One region of the Holtiella tumoricola genome, then DNA from elsewhere that is predicted to be linked to it. Evidence: predicted binding sites of a transcription regulator. Region 1 holds the regulator's gene; the other holds the start of a gene.
The links. Region 1 encodes HrcA, which represses chaperone genes, less so after heat shock. Its sites were predicted from a motif close to TGTTAGCACTCNNNNNNNNNGAGTGCTAACA; they were not measured.
Positions count from the first base shown of each region.

Region 2: PBV87_RS19030 (Hsp20/alpha crystallin family protein) is a predicted target of HrcA. The motif match lies at 8,458-8,488, and genes of this name have one in related genera.

Region 1 covers NZ_JAQIFT010000068.1:11,805-22,622, forward strand. Annotated here, with positions in the region: gene dnaJ (molecular chaperone DnaJ) at 1-1,068, opposite strand, end outside; gene dnaK (molecular chaperone DnaK) at 1,183-3,024, opposite strand; gene grpE (nucleotide exchange factor GrpE) at 3,054-3,599, opposite strand; gene hrcA (heat-inducible transcriptional repressor HrcA) at 3,621-4,652, opposite strand; gene hemW (radical SAM family heme chaperone HemW) at 4,799-5,947, opposite strand; gene lepA (translation elongation factor 4) at 5,957-7,768, opposite strand; gene PBV87_RS19340 (stage II sporulation protein P) at 7,836-9,005, opposite strand; gene gpr (GPR endopeptidase) at 9,066-10,064, opposite strand; gene rpsT (30S ribosomal protein S20) at 10,222-10,485, shown strand; gene holA (DNA polymerase III subunit delta) at 10,542-10,818, opposite strand, start outside.
Region 2 covers NZ_JAQIFT010000066.1:550-11,367, reverse strand. Annotated here, with positions in the region: gene PBV87_RS19080 (hypothetical protein) at 1-145, opposite strand, end outside; gene PBV87_RS19075 (hypothetical protein) at 488-1,066, shown strand; gene PBV87_RS19070 (YvrJ family protein) at 1,116-1,259, opposite strand; gene PBV87_RS19065 (DUF2922 family protein) at 1,263-1,493, opposite strand; gene PBV87_RS19060 (DUF1659 domain-containing protein) at 1,651-1,848, opposite strand; gene PBV87_RS19055 (sigma-70 family RNA polymerase sigma factor) at 1,902-2,471, opposite strand; gene PBV87_RS19050 (hypothetical protein) at 2,762-3,673, shown strand; gene PBV87_RS19045 (peptidoglycan recognition protein family protein) at 4,246-4,965, shown strand; gene PBV87_RS19040 (sulfatase-like hydrolase/transferase) at 5,067-6,350, opposite strand; gene PBV87_RS19035 (PAS domain-containing sensor histidine kinase) at 6,409-7,740, opposite strand; gene PBV87_RS19030 (Hsp20/alpha crystallin family protein) at 7,981-8,427, opposite strand; gene PBV87_RS19025 (alpha-L-fucosidase) at 8,633-9,877, opposite strand; gene PBV87_RS19020 (hypothetical protein) at 10,120-10,245, opposite strand; gene PBV87_RS19015 (hypothetical protein) at 10,460-10,818, opposite strand, start outside.

The sequences.
Region 1 (10,818 bases):
TTTCAATAACTCTTTTTGTTTAGTTGTAAGATTTTTAGGTACTTCTACATAGACTTCAACATATTGGTCACCACGTTGTTTCTTATTACGTAAGCTTGGAATACCTTTACCTTGTAATCTAAATGTTGTACCTGTTTGTGTACCTTCACTAATATTAAACTTCACGTTTCCATCTAATGTTGGGATAGAAAGTTCTGCCCCTAATGCAGCTTGAGCAAAGCTGATTGGCATACGCATATAAACATCCATTCCACGACGTTCAAAAAGCTCATGTGATTTAATATATACAGTTAAAAGTAAGTCACCGTTTGGTGCACCCACATCTCCTGCTTCACCTTTACCTTGAATACGTAAAGTTTGACCATGGTCAATACCTGCTGGAATGCTTACTGTAATATTTTTACTTACTCTTACTTTACCCTGTCCATGACAATTTGGGCAAGGGTCACTTACAACTTTTCCTTCTCCATGACAGGCATCACATGTTTGAACACTTTGCATCGCACCTAAAATCGTACGTTGTGTTACACGCACTTGACCTGTACCATTACATTTTGTACATGTTGTAGCACTTGTTCCTGGTTTAGCTTTTGTCCCATGACATGTTTCACAAGTTTCTGATGTTTGAATTTTAATTTCTTTTTCTACGCCAAAAGCAGCTTCTGCAAAATCAACTTGAATGGTTTGTTTGATATCGTTACCTGGTCTTGGACCACGAGGACGACGTCTACCGCCTCCACCAAACATATCACCAAATACACTGCCAAAGATATCATCCATATCAAAGTCGAAACCGCCGCCAAAGCCACCTGCTCCACCAGCACCACCTTGTTCAAATGCACTATGTCCAAATCTATCATAGGCACTTCTTTTTTCTTGGTCACTTAATATTTCATAAGCTTCACTTGCTTCTTTAAATTTAGCCTCAGCTTCTTTATCTCCTTCATTTGTATCCGGATGATATTGCTTTGCTAATTTTCTATAGGCTTTTTTAATTTCTGCGTCCGATGCACCTTTTTGTACACCAAGCACTTCATAATAATCTCTTTTTGCCACGGTTATCACCATCCCATCTCATTAACATATTCCATTATACTGACTGTTGTGCCTCTATACAAGCATAACGTAGAAACAGTCAAAGAGAAATCTCTTTGACCGTTCTACTTGGTTGTTCACTTTTTATTATTCTTCTTTGAAGTCTGCATCGATTACATCATCGTTTGCATTGTTTGTAGCACCTGCTCCATCCATTCCTGGTTCACCTTGTGGTGCTGCTTGTGCGTACATTTTCTCAGAAATTGCGTAGAACGCTTGTGTTAAAGCTTCTTTAGCTTCTTTAAGTTCATTTACTTCAGCATCTGTGATTGTTTCGATATTTACACGGTTGTTGATTTCTTTTAATGCATTAAGTTTAGCCTCAACATCTGCTTTATCTGCTGCTTCTAATTTATCTTCCATGTCTTTCATCATTTTTTCTGTTTGGAATACCATGCTATCTGCTTCGTTTTTCACATCGATTGCTTCTTTACGTTTTTTATCTTCAGCTGCATATTGTTCAGCTTCAGCAACTGCTTTGTTGATTTCATCATCACTTAAGTTTGTACTTGCAGTGATTGTGATGTGTTGTTCTTTACCAGTACCAAGGTCTTTAGCAGAAACTTTAACAATACCATTAGCATCGATATCAAATCCAACTTCGATTTGTGGAATACCACGTGGAGCTGGCATAATACCATCTAATTTGAAGTTACCTAAAGTTTTGTTTTGGTTAGCCATTGGTCTTTCACCTTGAACAACATGGATATCAACTGCTGGTTGGTTATCTGCTGCTGTTGAGAATACTTGGCTTTTCTTTGTTGGGATTGTTGTATTTCTTGGAATAAGAACTGTCGCTACCCCACCTAATGTTTCAATACCTAATGAAAGTGGTGTTACGTCAAGAAGAAGGATATCGCCTACCCCTGCTTCACCTGAAAGTTTACCACCTTGAATACCTGCTCCAACTGCAACACATTCATCTGGGTTAATACCTTTGAATGGTTCTTTTCCTGTAATACGTTTAACAGCTTCTTGAACAGCTGGAATACGTGTTGAACCACCTACTAATAATACTTTATCAAGTTCAGATGCATTAAGACCTGCATCGTTAAGTGCTGTTCTTACTGGTCCCATTGTACGTTCTACAAGATCACTTGTAAGTTCATCAAATTTAGCACGTGTAAGTGTTACATCTAAGTTTTTACCTGCTGCACAGATGAATGGAATTAAGATATTCGCTGTTGATTTTGAAGAAAGTTCTTTTTTAGCTGTTTCAGCTGCTTCTTTTAAACGTTGCATAGCCATTTTATCAGCTGATAAGTCTTCGCCTTCTTGTTTTTTGAATTCTTCTACTAAGTAGTTGATAATACGTTGGTCGAAGTCATCTCCACCTAAGTGGTTATCTCCACTTGTTGCTAATACTTCGATAACACCGTCACCGATTTCGATGATAGATACGTCGAATGTACCACCACCAAGGTCATATACCATAATTTTTTGTTCTTGTTCATTTTCAAGACCATATGCTAAAGCTGCTGCTGTTGGTTCATTGATGATACGTTTTACATCAAGACCTGCAATACGACCAGCATCTTTTGTTGCTTGTCTTTGGCTATCTGAGAAGTATGCAGGAACTGTAATAACAGCTTCTGTTACTGCTTCACCTAAATAGCTTTCTGCATCTGATTTAAGTTTTTGAAGTGTAATTGCTGAAATTTCTTGTGGTGAGTAATCTTTACCATCGATTGTTACTCTATGGTTAGTACCCATATGGCGTTTAATAGATGCTACTGTACGATCATGATTTGTAATTGCTTGACGTTTTGCTACATCCCCTACAAGTCTTTCACCTGTTTTTGTGAAACCTACAACTGAAGGTGTTGTTCTATTTCCGTCTGCATTTACAATAACAACTGGTTTTCCACCTTCCATTACTGCCACACAAGAGTTTGTTGTTCCTAAGTCAATACCAATAATTTTACCCATTTTACTTTCCTCCTAATTTCTATTTACGATTAATTAGCTACTTTTACCATACTGTAGCGAATAACTTTTTCTTTATATAAATAACCTTTTTGAAGTTCTTCAGCAACGATATTTTCACCTAAACTATCATCTTCTATGTGTAAAACTGCATTATGATAATCTGGATTAAATGTTTCACCTGCTGCTTCAATTGGTGTTACATGTAACTTTTCAAGTGAACTTATAAGTTGTTTATAAATCATAGATACGCCCTCATAGAAAGATTTATCTTCACTTTCTTGTTTAAGCGCACGTTCTAAATTATCAACTGTACCTAAAAGTTCTGTAAGTGTAGAGCTTACTGCTAAGTCATAAATATTTTGTTTTTCTTTTTCTGTACGTTTGCGGTAGTTATCAAACTCTGCCATTAGTCTTTGGAGTCTTTCTAAGTTTTCATCCGCTTTTGGTTTTTCTTCTGTTTCTTCTACAACTTCCCCTTCACAAGTGCCAGTAGTTTCTTCAACTACATTTTCTTCGTTTGTTGTTTCTACTGTTTCATCTTGCATAGTGGATGTTTGCATTTCTTTATCTTCCATGAATCAGCATCCTTTCTCTCTCTACTCTTTTGCTTCAATGAGCATATTTTGAATATGGTAAGAAATATGATCAAGTAATGATACAACCTGCCCATAGTTCATACGCTTTGGACCAATAATACCTATTGTTCCTAAGTTATACTCACCTATATCATAGCTTGTTGTAATAACACTACATTCACTCATAGGTTCTAGGCCATTTTCCTCACCAATACTAATACTGACTTCTTTTGTTGGTTTAGCTTTTAACATCTTTACAAGATATGGTTTTTGTTCAAGCACTTCTAGAAGTTTTTTAGCCTTTTCAATGTCATTAAACTCTTGGAAGCTTAAAATATTCGTCATACCTCTTGTAAAAATGTTTGGTACATCTTCCATTTCTAATGTATCAATAATGGCATTCATTAAATCAACTGAGATATCTTTATAGCCAAACATACGCTCTTCTAGGATGCGTAGTTTATCAACACTTAGTTCATCTAGTGAAGTACCAATTAAGCTCTCATTAATAATATTTGTTAAGATACCGCAAAGTGAATAATCTATTAACTTCTTAGTACGAATAACATAATGTCTAACAATGTTTGTGTCGGTTACAACAACGAGTGCAACACTTCTGTCATCTACGGGTACCAACTGCAGATGTTTAATCTTTGTTTGGTTAATCGTTGGTGGGGAAGCAATAGTTGCATAGTGTGTAACTGCCGAAATAAGCTTCGCAGTTTCCTCTAATAATTTGTCTATCTTGTCAAACTTATTATTGATCACCTCTGCAATAAATTGTTGTACATCAGGTGCAATATCAGGACACTGCATTAAATTATCTACATAAAGTCTGTAGCCCTTGTCTGAAGGTATACGCCCAGCGGAAGTATGTGGTTGCATGATTAAGCCTAAATCTTCAAGATCGGCCATATCATTACGAATCGTTGCAGAACTTACACCTAAGTCATATTTCTTAGATATGGTTCTAGAACCTACTGGATCCCCTGTTTGTATATAATCATGAACAATGGCTTCAAGAATCTTTCGCTTTCTTTCATTTATATCCATGATATCACTTCCTTTTGCATTGTTAGCACTCACTAAACTTGAGTGCTAACTATAGATTTAAGATATCACTCTTTAGGTGATATGTCAATAAGATTCTTTAAACATATTTTGAACAATTTGATAACGTTTTTTGTATATAATATGCACTACTCTACTTCTTCATCTAATAGGAATGAGGCGAAGATTTGATTGGATATATCTTTACCTTGTTCTGTTAAATAAAGTCTATCGTTATTATGAACCAATAGTCCTTTCTTCATCCATTCATCCAGCTGTTTCCCATAGATATCAAAAATTGAATACTTAAAGCGTTGCTGGAATTCTTGTGTACTTATTCCTACACATAGTCTTAATCCTAAAAACATAAATTCTTCCATAGCCATTTTTTTTGTAATCTTTTCTCTTGCAACAATAATTTTATTTGTGTCACCTTGTGCAGCTAGATAATCTTTAAAGTCTGTTGTATTACTAAATCTCTCGTGCATCATATAACTATGGGCACCTAGTCCAATACCTAAATAGGGTTCACAATTCCAATAAACTTTATTATGCTCACATTCATAACCAGCTTTTGACCAGTTTGAAAGTTCGTATTGATGATACCCCTTCTCTTTTAAATAACCTTTTACATATTCATAGAAGCTTCTGTCTAATTCTTCTTCTACTTCTTTTAAAGTACCTTGTTCATAACGATCACCAAATACAGTTCCGTCTTCTATGATAAGTGAATAGGCTGATAAATGTGGTAATCCAAGATTAACCACTTTTTGTAGGGTTTCTTTCCAATTTTCTAATGTTTGATCTGGTAAGCTAAACATAATATCTGTATTCAGATTAGTAATCCCTACCTTTTTCAACCTTTCAATACTTTGCTCCCACTCTTCATAAGTATGAATACGCCCTATACTCTTTAATAAGTTATTTTGTGCAGCTTGTAGTCCTAAGCTTACACGATTCACACCATGCTTTTTAAATACATGAGCATGCTCTTCTAATATAGTTCCTGGATTAGCCTCTATTGTCCACTCAACATCTTCTTCTAATATAAAATGCTTACGTAGGGCTTCACACAATTTGTCTAATAAAAAAGGTGAAAGTACCGTTGGGGTACCTCCACCTATAAATAGACTTTTTATTGTGTGTACACCCGCAAAATCTTTACCGTAATTTGCAATCTCTGCTATCAACGCTGTAATATACTCTTCTTCTTTCTCACGTTTTGGGAAAGATAAAAAGTCACAGTAATAGCATTTAGAATGGCAAAAAGGTATGTGTACATACAATCCTATTTTCATAGTCGTCCTCTATTCGTCTAATTTTAAAACGCTCATGAACGCTGCTTGTGGTACTTCTACGTTACCAACTTGGCGCATACGTTTCTTACCTTCTTTTTGTTTCTCTAGTAGTTTACGTTTACGTGAAATATCTCCACCATAACATTTAGCAAGTACGTCTTTACGCATCGCACTAATTGTTTCTCTGGCAATAACTTTATTTCCAATTGCAGCTTGGATAGGAATTTCAAATAAATGTTTTGGAATTTCTTTTTTAAGTTTTTCTACAATCTTTCTCCCTTTTTCAACGGCATTAGATTCATGCACAATAAGAGAAAGGGCATCCACCATTTCTTTATTTACAAGAATATCAAGTTTTACAAGCTTAGATTCTGTATAACCTGAGAGTTCATAATCAAATGATGCATAACCGCGTGTTCTTGATTTAAGTGCATCAAAGAAGTCATAAATAATTTCATTAAGCGGGAGCTCATAAGTGAGTACTGCGCGCGTTGCTTCTAAATATTCCATACCATGGTAAATACCACGTCTTTCTTGGCAAAGGTCCATAACAGCCCCTACATAATCTGAAGGTACAATAACTTGTGCTTTTACCATCGGTTCTTCCATATGCTTAATGTTAGATGGGTCTGGTAAGTTAGATGGATTAGAAAGCTCAAGCTTTTCACCATTTGTTTTGTAAACGTGATAAATAACGTTAGGCGCTGTTGTAACAAGATCTAAGTTATATTCACGTTCAAGACGCTCTTGAATAATCTCCATATGGAGTAATCCTAAGAAACCACATCTAAATCCAAATCCTAAAGCAATTGAAGTTTCAGGTTCAAATACAAGTGCTGCATCATTAAGTTGAAGCTTTTCTAAACTATCACGAAGGTCACCGTATTTTGCACCATCTGCTGGATAAAGACCACAGTATACCATTGGATTAACTTTTTTGTATCCTGGTAATGCTTCAGTTGCTGGATGAAGCGCATCTGTTACTGTATCTCCTACGCTTGTATCTGTTACATTTTTAATACTTGCTGTAATATATCCTACTTCACCTGGTTTTAAATCATCCATAGGACGGAAAACACCTGCTCCAAATGTACCTACTTCTACAACATCAAACTCCGCTTTTGTTGCCATCATACGAATTTTCATGCCTTTTTTCACAGTGCCTTCTTTAACTCTACAGAAGATAATAACCCCTTTGTATGGGTCATATAATGAATCAAAGATAAGTGCTTGTAATGGTGCTTCTGGATCACCTACTGGATGTGGTACCTTGGCAACGATTTGTTCAAGTACATCTTCAATATTAATACCATTTTTAGCTGAAATAAGTGGTGCATCGTGTGCTTCTAATCCAATAATATCTTCAATTTGGTGTTTAACTGCGTCTGGATCTGCACTTGGTAAATCAATTTTATTAATAACAGGCATAATTTCAAGGTTATGATCAAGTGCTAAATAAACATTAGCCAATGTTTGAGCTTCTATCCCTTGGGCTGCATCCACAATAAGTACTGCACCTTCACATGCTGCTAAACTTCTTGAAACTTCATAATTAAAGTCAACGTGTCCTGGAGTATCTATAAGGTTGAAGATATATTCTTCACCATCGTTAGCTTTATAAACAAGTCTTACTGCTTGAGACTTAATTGTAATCCCACGTTCACGTTCAAGATCCATGTTATCTAGAACTTGTGCTTGCATTTCCCTTTCTGTAAGGGTTCCTGTCATTTGTATAATTCTGTCGGCAAGAGTACTCTTACCATGGTCAATATGTGCTATAATACAAAAATTTCTAATTTTTTCTTGTCTTGAAAGAGACATATTGCTCCTCCTTATTATTTTCTCTAGTATTGATTCGTTTTATTATAGCATACCCTATTTAGGTCTATCAATCTTTTTCAAGTACCTTTGCTAATATGGTTGCAATAGGTTCTGCTGTTCTTACCGCTTCTTCACTGGTATCATTTTGTGAACCAATTTCAACAAGAAGTGACATAGGTTTCATATGTAAGCTGTAACGATAAGCCTTTAAATAGACTTTCCGCATAAGTTCTGGATAGTATTTCATCCCTTCAATCTGCGCTTGTAAAGAGAATGCTAAGTTATCTTCAAGATTAGGATTAGTAAGGGTTTTCATAGGAATATTTTCACCGTCTTGGTTCTTGAGCATTGTAAGCCCATTAACAAACATAATTTTACAAGCCTCTTCACCATTGAGATCTCCTACAACTTTGCCTGTACCTGCCACACCATCACGATGCAAGTCAATACATACCTGTATAGATGGGTTTTCATCTAAAATGCCTTGTATAACTGTCTCCATTCTTTCATAACACCCATTTGTGTCCTCACTTGTATCATTGATATAAAAATGGTCTGTCACATGAAGTGTTTCAATACCATATTTATTTTCTAAAATATTTTCTATTTCACTACCTACTGCTAAAATACCAGGATCACTCTTATCTTCATCTGCGAAACGCTCTTTCGCATGGGTATGGAAAATAAGTACCTTTGGCCCTTCTATAGACTCATCTAATCTAAATTCCTTTTTAGCAAGTGCTTCAAAATCCCATTCTGATAACATGTTGGCATCAATAGTTAATTCATCATGATCTCCTGTATAAATTTTACTGAGTAAGTAGTTTGGATCATTTAATTTGTTTAAATCAATTTCAGCCTTAACAGGTGTTGGTAAATTTGGCTGATAAACATTATCTTTTTCTAAAGATATCATTTCCTCTTCTTCTGGTATTTTAAAATATCCAGTAAGCTCTGATACTTCCGTAAAATGATCTATAAATTCACTATAGGGAAGTGTTTGAGTAAGTAACCTTAAAGGTTCCCAGTCAAACTGAAAACTCGGCTTTTCATACCATTCACTTCCCTCAGTTGTACTATATGCAAAGGGCATCGTTAAACACGTAATCAAAAAGGGTGTTTGATGACCAGGCATTTTATTAAAATGCTGATAAATATTATAACTCACAACAAGTCCTATCCCTACTAATACCAAATAAATTTTCATTTGCTTGGTTAAGGGTTTTAACTTTTGCATGCTTCTCCCCCTTTACAGCCTGTCTCTCACTATTGTATTAAATACCCCCCTTGTTTATGACTAATTTGAGTATTTATTAATGTCATCTAATCCAATACCTGGATGTACCGCAATGTTGATACTATTAAAAATAATTTCACTTAAATAAACCATAATCTCATCGATATCTTTTGCTGTAACAAAAAGATTTCCCAGCTTTGGTTCTAAAATCTCCTTAATCATAACGTATTTTTCTTCTTCACTTACTTGTTGTAACATTTGATAAAAAGCATGATTGGGTGCATTCTCAAGCATAGATTCAATAAGATGTTCAAATGTATCATTAACAAGTGTTGCTGTATCAATCACTGTTGGTACACCAATGGCAATAACAGGACATCCCATTGTTTCTTCATTAAGTTGTTTACGTCTATTACCAATACCTGCTCCTGGAGAAATGCCTGTATCACTCATTTGAATGGTTGCATTAATACGCTCTGGACTTCTTGCTGCAAGCGCATCTATAGCAATAATACAATCTGGCTTTGTATTTTCTACAACACCTTGTATAATTTCGCTTGTCTCAATGCCTGTAAGTCCCATAACTCCTGGTGTTAAACTACTTACTACATTAATTGATTCATCTATTGCATCTGGTGCATGCTCTTTTAAGTGTCTTGTTACAAGTACTTTACCAGATACATCTGGGCCTAATCTGTCAGGAGTCGCATAGCGGTTCCCAAGCCCTACAACCAACACATTTAATTTTTCTTTTTTAGGTAATAATTTTTGAAGTTGTGTAGATACTACATTAATAATTTCACGATGCGCATCTGGATCATTCTCTTTCATCATAGGGGATTCTATTGTGATATAATGTCCTATAGGTTTTCCCATTGCTTTAACACCTTGTTCATTTATGATTTCAATAGAGGTTGTTGTAATTGGATATTCTTGGTTTTTTTCTGTTTGAATATCGATACCTTCTATTGTTTGAGTTTGACTCTGTGCTTGCAAAGTTGCCCCAATTTCCAAGGCTAAGTCGGTACGTGGTGTCCATGTGGTTTCTGTTTTTATCATTACCTATCATCCTTCCATAGTTACTGAAAACTATTTTTACCATAAATTTAAAGACTATACATTGACTTGTCCTTGGACATACTATATAATGTAATATGATTAACCGTTCATAATTCCCCAAACCGTGTCCATAGAATATGAATGGAGGTGCCATACCATGGCAAACATTAAATCAGCAAAAAAACGTATCAAAGTAATCGCAACTAAAACAGCACGTAATCGTGCACTTAATTCAGCAGTTAAAACTTACATGAAAAAAGTTGTAGCTGCAGTAAACGCTAACGACAAAACTTTAGCTGAAGCTAACTTAAAAGTAGCTGTAAAAGCTATCGACAAAGCTGCTGCAAAAGGTTTATACCATGCAAAAACAGCTGGTCGTAAAAAATCAACTTTAGCTCGTTTAGTTAACAAAATGGCGTAATTCTTGATACGCAAAAACTACTAGCCTACGGCTAGTAGTTTTTTTTATTTATTCTCTTATTGATGGTTTAAAGTGATACACTTAATAATTAAAAATTCTACACACTTCACTTGTTCCATCTTCCCTGTTTTAATAGCTTCATCACTCTCAAGGCATAGTTCTAAAATATCTTGAAGATTTTTAAAGGTAAAGCGCTGTGCCTGCATACATAAATCCTGTGCAACATAATAAGGAATTCCTAATGTTTGTGCAATACTTTTTGGATTGGCATTATTCCTTTGAAGATACTTTACCTGTAAAAGCTGACGATATTGTCTTCCTATTAAAACAAGT
Region 2 (10,818 bases), on a different contig from region 1:
TTTGTGTCTCTGAATCTACCTTAACTGAAAATTTATGATTTCTTATATATTCGCTTCTTGCCCTTGCTTCTTCACTTAAAGGAGTCTTTTTTAATATTTTTTCCGTTGTTGTGTATGTTGTATTATTTGGGTATGCGTAGTTCATTTAATGACCTCCTTTACTTCTTAACAAATATCTTACCTTTAATAATATGCTCAATTGTACCATAAGTCAATCATATGCCCGTTTAGAAATCAAAAATGGACCTCCTAAAAATCTCGGAAGCCCATTTTAATCATTCTATATTTTTCTCAATTTTGCAATACTTTCAACATGTGTTATATGTGGCAACGTACCTATAAATCTATCATTTTATTGATTTACAAATCAAAATATATTTTTTTTATAAAATTTTCAATATTTTATTGTATTTTATTTAATTTTTATGTATAATTAAGTCATATTAAGAGTTTATCTTATACATTTATAATATGGGGGGTATTATTAATGATCTATTTAGCACCTTATGAAGAGTTACGTACTAAGAAAATCTATGTTATTGAACCATTTTTCAACACAAGTATTCCTACATTGTTACTTGGACAAGACTGCACACGTATTCGCTTTGAAGATAACTCAGAACAAATCTATCCTGAATCTATTAAAGATGTAATCGATCACTTACTTGCTGCCTATCATATTCCTTCTACCCTTCTCAGAAATCGTGCTTTACGTATGCTTCCTTCTTCAATTCAATCACCTATTCCACTTACTCCAATAGATGTTTTTCTTCCTTATAAAGCACGCGAAGTTCATACTAAAAATAACTGGTGTACGGGTTATATTAATCTTGCAGCATTAAGTGGCTTTAAGGATCTACACACCTTCATTCTTAAAAATGGCCAAGAGATCACACACCTTTCTTCCCTTCAATGCTTAAAATCGAAATTTCAAGCTAGCTATATTTTACATGATCACTTCTTACTTCATGTTTTTCCACATATGCGTTTAGATTTTGAGCCCAACATTGTCGACTATTCTTATACACTAGAATATCTTACTTCTATTTCTAAAAAGAATAACTAAATACATAGTAAAAAAAGACCAGCTCTCATTTTCGAGAGCTGGTCTTTTGCTATTCTCTAGATTCTAATACTTGGCTAAGATGTGTAATGGTGTTTGCTAATGTCTCTATTTTGCTTTCAATACGAATAAGTAAGTACATGGACAAGATAATGGGAAAGCCAAAATTACCAATTTGACTTAAGATTTGTTCCATCTCTTATGCCTCATCAAGATCAATAGCATCCACTTGTTGAATCACATATTTAGCCCCTACGATACTGTTGGCTTGAACATTCTCCCCAATGGCACCACTGCCTAACGCCTTTGTCATGGCTTCTTTTACTTGTGTACCTGAAAGGGTTTCTGCTGGGCTAGAGATGGTGATCAACTCTTCTGTCTTGGCTGGTGTACCAAAGGTAAGAACTAAATTTCTTTTTGTAACTTCCATACTGAGATTCCTCCTAAGTTAGTGTTATTATTTTCTTCTGTTAAAGCATTGTTCCAGGTTAAATTTTTAAGTTTTTATCAATAGCCTACAAACTGTTGTCTCTAAGATGTGCACTCGCTGTAACCTATGTTGCCATTATGTAAGTCGGCTCAATTGGTTAGGCTTCTAGAAGTAATAAGGTTTCTGTGACTTTTGTAACGGATTGGAGTGATTCTGCATTTAAGCTGCCAATAGCTGTGCCTAACGTATGTAAGCTTTCGTCTGTTGCTTGTTTGTTGCAGTGCCCTATAGTTTGTGAGCCTTTTGTAAATTTAAGTGCTACTTTCACTTCTTCTAGTACGCTTCGAATTGCCATATCCATTCCTCCTTGAGTTTAAATGTGTTTTAAGCACCGGTTGCTTATACTTACTATATACACAATAGGTCTGGATTTTCCTCAAAGATTTTCTTAAGTTTTTTGAGAAGATAATATTTCTTACTCGTTAAGGCCTTATAGGACAAGCCTTCAGCCGTTGCCAAGTCATTCAAACTTTTTTCACTAAAGTAAAGCTTAATCATTAATTTTCGTTCTTTTTCACTTAACCTATGTAAAGCCCACTCTATACTTTTTACCACTTCTTTTTGGAGTATTTGTTGCTCAACTTGAACTTGCTCATCTTGTATCCTATCCCAAAAGTTTTCTTCTCTCTCCTCTACAACAAGTACCTCTCTATTCTTACGTCTATAATTACTCCCCCATCTATAGAGCATCACTTTGTAATAGGCCGAGAAAGAAATCTCTTTATCTTGATTGTATGTATCTATGGCTGTACATAAAATCAAATAACTTTCTTGCATCAAATCCTCCACACTATAGTCCACTTCTTTCAGCTTATGTGCCCACTTGGTACAAAGTGGTTCAAAATGCTGCCATAGTTCATAGCTATATAGACTATGACTTTTACTTTTTCTCACTAATTCCTCAATTACTTCATACATGCTTCACCTAATTTTCCGCTGCAGCTTTTGTATTTGCGCACCTTTACTTTACCTCTTATGAAACATCTCGTAAAATTGGGGATTTGTCATTTTCCTTAAGGGTTTTGGCCATTTCTTTAAGGAAAATAGCTTTTCCCTTAAGGATTTTGATGATTTCTTTAAGGAAAATGTGTTTTTCCTAGAGGAAATTGAAATTTAGTACTTTTTTAAATTTTTTTGAGGAAAATGAAGGGTGGTTGTGTATATAAAGAGAGATAGAAATCAGTTTTTCTCATTTAGGAGGCGATTAGATGAAATCATTAATTTATTACCCAGAGCTTAATCCATATACAGGCAGCATTACTTCTAGCCTACTTTTTATGCAACTGGAGCATTGGTTTAAAGTGACCCGTGGCAAAACCTTTTATAAGTTCCTTGAGCCATGTGAAGCCCCTCAATATGTCACTGGAGATAGTTGGACAGAGGAGCTAAGCTTTGGTAAAACGGAATTTCGTACAGCTTTTAGTAACATCGGGAAGGTATATAAATCTAAAAAGGCTTACTTAGAAAGCAAGGATAAGTTTGAAGGGAAGTATTATCTGTCTTACTATGATCGTATCAAGCGCCTGACCTACTACGAACGTAATGAGACCTTAGTCAATGGACTTCTTAGAAGTTTGAATCTCTCATCTGGGTATTCAGAGACTAAACCTAACAAATCTAATCAAAACACTTCTTCAGATATAGAATCAGATGTACAAAAGTTATTTGAAACTTATTGCCCTAGCTTAAGTACCAAGGTACGTTTTACCCTCACAACCAAAATGCGCTTACATACTTTAGTCAAAGACATCACTGCTAAGGGGCTTAATCTACTAGAGACTTTTAAATCGGTCTTTTGTCAAGTAGAAGCTTCTGACTTCTTGTGTGGTCGGCTCTCTACATCCACTTTCCTAGCATCTCTTAGCTGGATCTTGAAGCCGGACAAGTTCTTTGCCATCTTAGACGGGAACTATACACCTTTTGCCTCCTCTATGCCTGACTCTACATTTGCAGCTCCAGCTTTACCAAGCTCTACGACACCTTTTGTAAAACCTACACGTCTTTTCAATCGTATGTACACCCATAATTTTGACATTGAAGCCTTAGAAGCAAGAGAACGTGCTTGGCAAGAGGCCAAATATGAAGCAAATCTGCACAATACTTCTATCTCTCTTTTATGATTTTTCACCAAAAACTATTTTTCTTTCAAAAATAGTAAGGAAATTCCAACCCTATTTTGTATATATATAGGTGTAAGGACGAGCTAGCAAACACATCCTAGGCCGTTTGCATCTCCTCCTTCACTCATTCGCTAAATGGAAATGTGTATCTTCTAGTAAGTTCTCCCCCTTCTTACTTTGAGATACAGGTTCCACTTAGCACCCCTACTCTATTCCCTGGTGGTGGCAATCTAAAGTAGAGTTAGGGTAATTGCTTATAGGTTTGATCGGCGTATTGTTGTTTGCTTGACAAGTTGCGTCTACTCCAACCCTTTAGCCTCTTACTAAGCGTCATGCCAACTGGCCTCAACGTGATACATGCATAGCATCCCTTTCACTTAGAGCTACGAGCCCCATGCCCCTTATTCAGTGTCTATAGGTTTGTATCGGATGTTTCTTGGATAGTAAGCCTTGGGCTGGACATGGTATAAGCTTTGCCACAAACAAAAAGCTAACTTAAAACTGCCTATTGTTACAAGGGGGAAGGCAGATTTAGGTTAGCTTTTTGTATTTTACTTTTAAAAGGAGACGTTATGATAAACTTAATGCTTACCCCACACTTTCTTACACCCAACCCTTATAGCCGCCCAGGACTTAAGCTGAGTCACATCCAAAAGCTTGTGGTACACTGGGTAGCCAATCCAAAGACCTCTGCTCTTAATAATCGTAACTACTTTGAAAACCTTAAGTCGGGTACCAGAGGCATCTATGCCAGTAGCCACTACATCGTAGGACTAGATGGCGAAGTCATCCACTGCATCCCAGATAATGAACGTGCCTACCATGCCAAAAATGCCAATACCTATAGCCTTGGCATAGAAGTCTGCCATCCAGACTGGGAGGGACAGTTCTCTCTTCCAACTTATGCCTCCCTTATTCAACTCCTAGCCAAGCTTTGCCATACTTATACCTTAGACCCGAACCAAGATATCCTACGTCATTATGATGTCACTGGCAAAGTCTGCCCCAAGTACTACGTGCAGCATCCTGCTGCTTGGACCAGGCTTAAAAGTGATGTTGTCACTTGCTACCAAGAGGCTTACTTACAACTTCCAACACTAGAGACTACTCCAGTACCGGAGAAGGTAACTGCCTCTATTCTCCTTAATGGTACACCCAAACAAGTAACTGCATTTATAGAGTGTGACCAATACTATATTAAACTAAGGGACTTAGCTGATGATAGACTCTTAGTAGACTACGATTGTACGAAGCACTTACCTATCCTTTGTGTTAAACCCAATCTTATCTAATTAAAGGCATTTATTCTAGAAAAAGAGCTACTTATCAGTCCTCATAATGAGGTGACCTTGATAAGTAGCTTTTTTCATTCCTATTTTCTTACTTAAAGCCTTTATTGGAGTAAAGCGCTATCTAATTGTTTCATCAAGCGCTCTATAGTAGAGGCATAACGCATATCCTCTATTAAATTCTCCAATTCATAAGGATCTTTTTCCATATCAAAAAGGAGATATGGCGTATGATCTGCTGTTCGGACACACAACTTAAACTGTTTGTCTCGAATCATTTGCCAGCCTGTATTGGGACAAATATATTCCGCTACGACAAAGTCTTGGGTAGTCTCCTCTTCCTCACGCAAATACCCCTTAAAGCTTCTACCATCCAGCGTGACATCTGTTGCTTCTTCTGCATAAGCCATTACGGAAGGAAAGATATCTATCCCTGATACGAGAGCATCGCTTATTTTATTCTTTAACCCTATAGGGTCCTTTACAATAAAAGGAACACCACAAGATTTCTCATAAGGTAAGCATTTGTTCTTCAGTCCATGACTACCTTGCATATCTCCATGGTCAGAGGTGAAGAGGATAAGGGTATCTTCTTCTAAGCCTAAGCGCTGTACTTCTTTTAGAATTTCTCCAACACCATGGTCTACTTGAGTGACCATCCCATTATAAAGCCTTATATACTCGTCCATATTATTGCCATAACGTTGATAATCTGGACAATTTTCATAAGGTCTTGGGCTATAAGGTGAGTAGGTTGGCGTATAAGGATCTACCTCTATATAATCCGGCGTATGTAAAATAGTCTTCCCTTCATAAAGCTTGGCATACTCTGGTAGCGGTTGCTCTGGATAGTGGGGTGCTTGATAACCTATGACTTGTAGAAAAGACTTATGGGTTGCCTTAAGAGCTCTTAAGTTCTCTATGGCTAAATGTGTTGTAATCTCTGTACGGTGTCCATCATATTCTTGACTTTCACCTTGTTCATTCCAAAAGATAATGTCTTTTAAAAAGCCATTATAGCATTGATAGCCTAAAAAATGCTTAAAGCTACCTTGTAAAGATGGCAAAATAGGTTCATTTCCGTTTCCTCCTAAATGCCACTTGCCTACAAAGCTTGTCTCGTAACCTAGTTTATTAAGCTCCCCTGCCAATGTCTTCGTCTCACTCAGTAAGGGTTGTCCATTATAGTGTACACCATTATGACTCGTATATAGACCTGTTAGAAGTGTCCCCCTATAAGGTCCACAGATTGGATTGTTAGAATAAGCATTTCTAAATAAAACCCCTTCTTCACATAACTGATCTAAATGAGGTGTAAATACCTCTTGATTTAATTTCCCTAATGCATATTTATGCATTTGATCAGCAAAGATAATAATAAAATTCATAACTTCCTCCCAGTTATATCTTATGTATTTTATTGTATTTTATAGTCTTTTAGAGCCTTTATAAATGATAGATGTCTGAAAACTCAATAACACATCTTTCTATATTAGAGGTAATGATTTTTGATGATTGCATTTTATCTATGTCCTGTGTTACCTGCTTAATGGGTAATGAAAAAGTGACTGTAGTCCCTCCATTTAATTGACTTTGTGCCCAAACATGTCCGCCATGCATTTCTACAAGAGATTTAACCAATGAAAGACCTATCCCGCTTCCTTCACACTTTCTTGTCAACGTATTATCCACTTGAGTAAATCGGTTAAATATATATTGTAATCTATTTTCTGGAATGCCTACTCCATTATCCGAAACAGCTATTCTTATTTCATGATCTAATTGTTCGATATATACCTGTATTTGACCAAACTCTGGAGAATATTTGATAGCATTTGACAATAAGTTAAGCATAATACGTTCAACTTTATCAGGATCACAAGCAATCACAGCTTCTTCAATCTCTGTATCAAAAATAAGCTCAATGGCTTTACCTTCTACATACTCGACTACTGACATCGTAATATCTTCTACTACACTTACAATATTATGATTTTCTAGATGAATCTCATAATATCCAGCATCTATTTTAGTCATATCGATCAAATTATTCACTAGCCTTAAAAGACGATTTGAATTTTGTTTAATCGAGTCTACATACTTCTTTAAATAAACGCCCTCCACCATCTTATCCTCATCTAAAGATTGATTAAAAAGTTGTGTGGCTGCCTTAATAATTGTAATGGGGGTGCGAAGCTCATGTGAGATATTTGCAAAAAACTCACTTTTTAACTGCTCAAGCTGTAGGGCTTCTTGTAATAACCTTTCTTTTTCTTCAATCTCTTTTTCATAGGTTATATCTCTACCACTACATACAAAGAGCGCTTCTTCCTTTTCTATATGACATCCATTCCATTCAATCCATCTGTAGTTACCTTCCTTACAACGATAGCGATTAACCACCTTTTTACATCTTGGTCCATCTACTCTTTGTCTAGAAGCTTGATAGGATATCTCCATATCATCTGGATGAATAATGTCTCTCCAACTCATATTAAGAAGTTCTTCTTCTGTCCAACCAAGAATGGTCTTCCAACTGTCACTTACCTTAATAAATCTTCCCATATTATTAAAAATAGCTATTAAATCTATAGATAAAAATAAAAGTGTTTCTAATTCTTCTTCTCTCTTTTCCCACTTTTCCAACTCACTTTCAATTTTCTCTATGCCCCCATGGGCTTCAACCCATGCTACCATCTGGCTAAATTGATCTTGTTGCTTGTGTTCTTGACTAATGGCTATAATAGGATTCTTGGGTTTCTGGGTTATCTGTCTCATATGTTCTCCTAATTAAAATATATTGGCTAATTCTTAATCCTATTTGTTAAAATACACTCTCTTTTAATATAAAATATTTTTGTACTATTGTAAAATAATTTTCTTCTTAAAAGACTTTTAGAAAACTTTCTAGCTATTCTACTTGCTTTCTATAGGATTCATGAATAAAAAAATAACCCCGTACATTTAAATAAAATATACTGGGTTATTCCTAAATACGCTTATAAACCTACTTATAGTCTATTGGATTGTGATACGATGTCTAGGTGGCTTTGCCTCTGTTTGTTTTGGAACAACAATCTTAAGCATGCCTTCTTCTAATTTTGCTTCAATGGCTTGTTCATTAATATCTTTCAAATAAATACTACGGCTCATCGCTGTCATATGTCTCTCTCTATGAATATAGTTAGGCTGTTCCTCATTCACTTCCTCTTGTCTTTTCACACCAATAATCAAGCTCTCATTATGATAATCTATTTGAATATCTTCTTTTTTGATACCTGGCATCTCTGCCTCTATTAAATAGGCACCCTCTATTTCTTTTATATCGACTTTAAAAGTGTCATTTCTTAAATCTCTTAATGGCATAAAACTGTTATTAAAAAAGTCATCGATAGCATTGTAAAAATCAGTTACTCCATTGTTATTTTGTAATCCATTTCTATTAAACGGTGTTAATCCAAACATATCAATTCCTCCTTCAAAAATTTTATGATGTATTAGCACTCTATATATAAGAGTGCTAATTTGTTTACACCATTAATATATTCCTTTCTAATTAATTTGTCAACCCTATTATATAATTATTTTAACGAATTTAAACACGATAGAAAATCAAAAAAGAGTAAGCTCTATCTTAGATCTTACTCTTTTCATAACTGCTCTATTTCATTTATTCTAATACGATTTTCGCTACACGTACTACTGTATTCATACCATAGCTAAAGCCTGTTGCATAAAGACTCATTAAACGTTCATCTGCATTTTGTATAAATCTTAATGACTCTTGATTGTCTACCCATTCAATGGATTTAATCTTTTGATTCAGACCAATGAAGTTTTTAAGGCCACTTCCTGAACCGCCTACTACAACATTGCTATCTCCTGTTACTTTTAAACCATGGATGAAAGCATAAAGTGTGTGATCGTCTACACGTAGTACAAAGTCATGACCTTCGCCTGAAATATCATCACAAGGTCTACCTTTGTAAATAGCTTCACCTTCTAACTCAATCCATTGTCCTACAAGTTTGAGCATAGCCCCTTGGATTTCTGGTACTGTACCATCTGGCTCTAATCCAATATTTAAAAGGTAATTGGCACCCATTCTTCTACTATAGCAAAGGGTTTCAATAATTTCAGGTACAGACTTATAGTTAAAGTCATGAGCCCCTACTCCCCAGTGATCATTAAGAGTTTGACACATTTCAGTAGCTAAATATTTCCTTGCTCCATCTTGATTCATACGTGTTGGGCGACCTTGTTCGAAAGTCACACTATCTATTTCTAAATTGCCTTTTTCTCCTCTATGAGAAAGTCCTGTATTATTCACAATAATAGCATCTGGTTGATGTTTACGAATGACTTCATAAAGTGCATCTTCTTCCCAGTCTTCATTTGGTTTACTCCAGTTTCCATCAAACCATAAACCACCTATTTTACCATACTCGCTACATAGGATTTCTACAGAGTCTCTTAGATATTTTAAATAAGCTTTAAAATCCTTATCAAAGCTTTCTTCATGCCAATCTAATGTTGTGTGATAGAAAAATGGGATAATGTCATATTTATTACATGCATCTACATACTCACGAACAAGGTCGCGTCCAATAGCATGTGGTGCATCATATGTATTAAGTCCTTTCGTATCAAATAATGAGAAGCCATCATGATGCCTTGTTGTCAGTACAATATATTTCATACCAGAAGCTTTTGCAACCTTTACCATGTCTTCTGCATAATAAGGTCTTACTGCAAAGGTCTTAACCAGCTCTTCATACTTTTCTTTGGGTACTTGATAAAAAGATTGATACCATTCTCCTTTTCCTACTTGTGAGTACAATCCCCAGTGTACAAACATTCCAAATCCTAAATCTTCAAAATCTGCAATACGTTTAAGTGGCATTGGTGTCGCCATATGTAAATCCTCCTAGAATAATAAAATACCTTTATAGTTTAATATTATTTATGTACATATGTCAAACTTATTTGAAGTTATTTATTATATTAATACTACTTTTTATTATCCTATCATTATATTTATTTCTGTCATATACAAAAGATTGATTGAGCTTTATGATATGCTCTATTGATAGGTTCACTTCACTTCTTCTACATGAAAAAGAGAGCTTAGAAAGCTCCCTTTAATAAGATTTAAAATTAACGACTCTTTTCGTTTTTACAACCATGAACACCTATTTTTTCACCGTTTATAATACCTTTATCTGCATTATCTGTTGGATCTATTTTTCTTAGAGTTGGATTACTTTTGTCTCTATCTTTCATTCTATTTTTGTTATTATGCATAAGAACGACCTCATTTCTTTAAAGATGATGTTTTCTTACCTTCTTTAGATTGTTTTTCATAGTCTTTTGCTTGTTTAGGTGTGAAATTTGCAAAGCCAGTTTCTTTTGCCATCTTGAATACCTCCTAATAAATTGTTACTTACTTATTATCTAGAGATTTGATGATTATTATGCTAGCAAAAAAATTCTATATTTATTTTAAAGATAATTCATCCTTTACATTTGTCAAAGCACTTAATATAAAACTATTGATTCTTAAATGGATATCGTAATAATCAACTTGATCTTGCACTTTAGTTTCTGACAAATAATCGATCAGATTTTGTCCCATATCTTCTAAATATAAAGTTATCGCAATCAGAGTGGTTATTTTTCTTTTAGCAAATTTATCTAAATCGTTCTTTTTATATTCCTCTAATTCAGTTCTAATATCTGATATTTGTGAAATATACACATGGACTAAATCTATATTACTTTTATTGGATTTCTGCTGAAAATGATTAATATACCCATTTTGTGATATGGACATATACTGCTTTCTTATATTTTCAA